Regions from separate parts of the Streptomyces herbicida genome, predicted to be linked through region 2. Evidence: riboswitches for the same ligand, from Rfam matches in the RefSeq annotation. Region 2 holds a riboswitch; the other holds the start of a gene.
The links. Region 2 has a riboswitch for cyclic di-AMP ahead of Q8A52_RS10225 (M23 family metallopeptidase). Riboswitches for the same ligand answer to the same signal wherever they lie in the genome.
Positions count from the first base shown of each region.

Region 1: another riboswitch for cyclic di-AMP. It lies ahead of Q8A52_RS21660 (NlpC/P60 family protein); the one in region 2 lies ahead of Q8A52_RS10225 (M23 family metallopeptidase).

Region 1 covers NZ_JAUYWJ010000010.1:94,690-96,856, reverse strand. Annotated here, with positions in the region: gene Q8A52_RS21675 (DUF1996 domain-containing protein) at 1-155, opposite strand, end outside; gene Q8A52_RS21665 (hypothetical protein) at 679-822, shown strand; cyclic di-AMP (ydaO/yuaA leader) riboswitch at 972-1,143, shown strand; gene Q8A52_RS21660 (NlpC/P60 family protein) at 1,152-2,167, shown strand, end outside.
Region 2 covers NZ_JAUYWJ010000004.1:119,388-121,554, forward strand. Annotated here, with positions in the region: gene Q8A52_RS10220 (alpha-galactosidase) at 1-375, shown strand, start outside; cyclic di-AMP (ydaO/yuaA leader) riboswitch at 672-839, shown strand; gene Q8A52_RS10225 (M23 family metallopeptidase) at 844-1,839, shown strand; gene Q8A52_RS10230 (SGNH/GDSL hydrolase family protein) at 2,091-2,167, shown strand, end outside.

The DNA.
Region 1 (2,167 bases), on a different contig from region 2:
TTGTCGACGTCCTCCCTCGCCCCGTCCGGCACATCGGTCAGCCGGCTGCCCACGTCCGGGCAGTCGATCGTCGCGCCGGCGGCCAGCACCCGGCCGGTCTGGCTCGACTGGTCCGAGCCGCTCTCGGTGGCGGAGGCGTAGACGTTCGCCGCGATCAACCCCCCTCCGCCCAGCATCAGTGCGACCGCTGCGAAGGTCGCGCGTCGTGCGCCTGTCGGGCGTCTGCGCGTATTGCGTCCCACGGAAGTACCCCTGGTCTCGTCGAGGCCGGCTCGGCATGGAAGTCCCCCGCTCCATACGGACCCGGAGGCGACCGTGTTCAACCGCCCCAAAGATTCATCGCAACCTCACAGAGAACGCGGCGATCCGAGTCGGAACGTCACGACTTGCCGGGCCAGGGAGGAATGCGCCATTCGCCGACAGCGTCCCCGCCGCGACAACTCGAGGAGAAATACTCGCCAAGACGGATGATGCGGGGATCGACCACTCGGCGGCGTTCCAGGCCCTGCCCGGCAAGGCGGCACTGCTGACACCCGAGTTGGTGTACGCGGACGCCAACGAGGAGATTCTGCGCCTGTTCGGACGCAAGCGCGAGGACCTCGCGGGCCGGCATAGTGCGCTCAGCGCCGCCTCCCGCGTCGCCCAAGGCCCCGCACGGGCTCTGAACGCGCTCGGCAGGTGCACGCATGTGGTCGACGGCGCCGGCCCTTCCGCCACTACCGGGATGCGGACCCGGAGGCCCTCGCCGATGCCGTGCTGCGGGAACTCCTGCCCACGGAAGGCGCGACCGACGACACCGCGTTGATCGCCGTACGGCTCTGAGTCACCGAGGACCCCTCAGTACCGAACCTCCAAGCGAATATCACAAATACGTATCGGACATTTCACACGTCAACCTTCACACGAGGCGCACAAGTTGGTTAGGTTGACGACCAGGCTGCACGGCTCCCCCCGGCGAACCCCGCCGGGCCGCGTGGCCTCCGCCGAGTCCGGGCCCTTTCGGGGCAGCCGGAGCCGGGGACCCAACCGACATTGGGGTGAATCGGCCCAACTGCCCACCAGGGCATGGCCGTAGGGCACGCCTTCCGGAATCGACCGCCCGAACCCGACAGCTAACTCGGTAGGCGGAGTACGGAAGGAGTACGTCTCCCATGGCGACGGAGAGCCGTGACGAGGTTCGGCAGCGGATCGACAACCTCTACGACCGGGCCGAGAACGCCACGGGGAACTACAACGCGACCCGCGCGATGTCCGCGGGGAAACGTGGCCGCGGAGTTCCGCTCCGCAAGCGGCCGGGCGGGGACACCGATCCCGAACTCGACAGCGTGACCCGTCAGTGGTTCGACGCGGCGCGCTCCAAGCTGGGTCCGACCGTGCCCGCCGTACTGCCCGCCGACCGTATGCCTCAGCAGCGCTCGCCCGGGAATCGTGGCGCCGCTCCGGCACGGGGCGGCTTCCCCGGTGCCGAGCCGGAGAAGGCCGCCCGGTCTCTCCCGCCGGAGCTGACCGCCGGGTTGAGCGGTCGTCCCGTCGCGGAGCTGACCGGTCGGCCCGTGGCCGAGTTGCCTGGTCGGCCCGTGGCCGAGTTGCCCGGTCGGCCCATCGCGGAGCTGACCGCGCGGCCCGTCGCGGCACTGCCCGCCGTGCCCGAGCCGCGGCTGGAGCTCGAGGCGGCCCCCGGCGCACTGCTGCCCGCGCCCGCCGCCGGGCCGCGCCGGCCCTCGCCGGCGGACTCCAAGGGGCAGAACCAGCGAAAGCTCACGGCCGCGCGCGACCTCCTGAGCCGCCACGCCGCCCGGAGCAGCGCCCCGATCGCGGCGATCGAGTCCCGGCCGGCCGCCCAGGAATCCTGGTTCCCGCAGGAGACCCTCGGCACGACGGACTCCTTCACCACCGGCACCCTGCCCGTCCAGCAGGCCGTCCCCGGCGCTGCCCCGGCCCCGTTCGCCATGGACGCCCTCACGGACACGGACTCCTTCGCGACCGGCTACCTGCCCATGCAGACAGACATGACGGGCACCGTGATCGGCACGGGCGCGCTCACCCACGCGGGGAGCTACGCGACCGCCCCCCTGCCCGCGCAGACAGGCATGACGCCCGCCCCTGTCGCCATGGGCGCGCTCACCGACACCGGAACCTTCACCACCAGCCCCATGCCCGCACCGGC
Region 2 (2,167 bases):
CTCGGGGTCGGCGGCGACCTCGCGGAGTGGACGCAGGAGGAGCTTGCCGAGGCCAAGGAGTGGGTGGAGCTCTACAAGGACATCCGCCCGGTCGTGCAGCGTGGCGAGCAGTACCGGCTGCGGGCCCCGGAGGGCGGGCTGAGCGCGGTGCAGTACGTGCTCGGAGACGAAGCGGTGGTCCTCGCCTGCCTCCAGGCTCAGCACTACGGCGAGCCGCCCCCGGCGCTGCGGCTGCGCGGCCTCGACCCGGCGGCAGCGTACGAATGCCGCGAAACGGGCGAAGTTCACCGTGGTGCCGTACTGCTGCACCACGGGCTGCGCACCGGACTTCGCGGCGATCTCGACGCGGCGGTTTTCCGTCTACGGCGCATCTGAACCATCTGCCCGAATTAGTCATTTAAATCCAACTCGCTCTGGAATGAGAGGGTCTGGGTGCAGGTGCGTGAGGAGCGTCATATTCGTGACCGTCCGTCGCGCGTCATGTTCACGTAATTCACGTGCCTTTCCTGGGAATTGATCGGACGAACGGCGCGGGAATTCACAGAGGGTGACTGGGAATTCCCGTAACGGATCAAGCGAAAGCCGGACACAAGGAACCATCTGCTTGTCCGTTCGCATCTTGCTCGCTTACGTTCGCCACCAATCCGGACGGAACGCCGAATCCTGCCGCCGCCCGGAGTCCGCCCAAACTCACCCGTGTACGGCAGGAGCGGGGGACCCACCAGGTACCAATGCCTGTTCCGGTCTCCGGGACGGCCAGGGGTGAAGTCGCGCCTCGCGCGGCCGGGCAGCTCCAGCCCGAACCCGACAGCTCACCTCGCAGGCGCCGGAGAGGAATTCGCCATGCCCGCGAAGGGTAAGCACCGCCGCCCCAAGCCCCGCCGCTTCAGCCGTTCGGTCGCCGTCGCCGGTACCGGCGGCGCGGCGCTGGCTCTGCCGTTGATCGGGGCCACCGGTGCCCATGCGGCCACCTCGCAGTCCGTATCCGCACAGGCCGTGCAGTCGGTTCCGGCCGTCGCGAAGAAGGCCGCGCCGGCGCATTCGGGCGTGCGTACCTACACGGTGAAGACCGGCGACTACCTTTCGAAGATCGCCGAAGAGCAGAGCGTCCGAGGCGGCTGGCACCGGCTCTACCGGGACAACCGCGAGGCCGTCGGCGACAACCCTTCGCTGATCCACCCCGGCCTGAAGCTCGCCCTCGGCGGGAAGGCCGCGGGCGCCGCCAAGCCCTCGGCTCCGGCTCCCTCGCGGTCGTCCGCGTCCTCATCCGCGTCGAAGTCCGCGTCGAAGTCGTCCGCGTCGAAGTCGTCCGCGTCGAAGTCGTCCGAGACGGAGTCCTCCGCGTCGAAGTCGTCCGCGTCGAACCCCGCGAACGCCTCCGACGTCTCGACCGAGAGCGCCGGAACCGTACAGGCCGCCGTCGCCTCGTCCGGCTACACCCTTCCGGTCTCGGACGCCGCCGTCGGCACCGGCTACCACGTCGCGGGCAGCATGTGGTCCAGCGGCTACCACACCGGCGTCGACTTCGTCGTCCCGACCGGCACCTCCCTCAAGGCCGTGGCCGCGGGCACGGTCGTCTCCGCGGGCTGGGGCGGCGCGTACGGCAACCAGGTCGTCGTCAAGCTCGACGACGGCTACTACGCGCAGTACGCCCACCTCTCCCAGATCTCCGTCTCGGCCGGTCAGTCCGTCACCGCCGGCCGGCAGATCGGGCTTTCCGGCGCGACCGGCAATGTGACCGGCCCGCACCTGCACTTCGAGATCCGCACCACGCCGAACTACGGCTCGGACGTGGACCCGGTCGCCTACCTCCGCTCGCACGGCGTGCCCGTCGCCTGATCGTGTCGGGCACCCGTCCCGACCCCCACGCCGCCGAAGGCCGGACCCCTGCCCCCCGGGTCCGGCCTTCGGTGTTGCTGGGCAATCGATGCGTCAACCCGCCCGATCGGCGCCATATTCCCGCGTTGGCAAACTATTTAGGAGTGTCTTATCTCACCGTTCGTCAACCCCTTCCTACGATCGCGTAGGTCACATCCGAAGGTGAATCATGGGCCGATGTGGCAGACGATTCGAAGAGTGACAGCAGATCAGTGATCGGGTCGTACGTGGCGGTGGGGGACAGCTTCACCGAGGGCGTCGGCGACCCCGGCCCCGACGGGGCATTCGT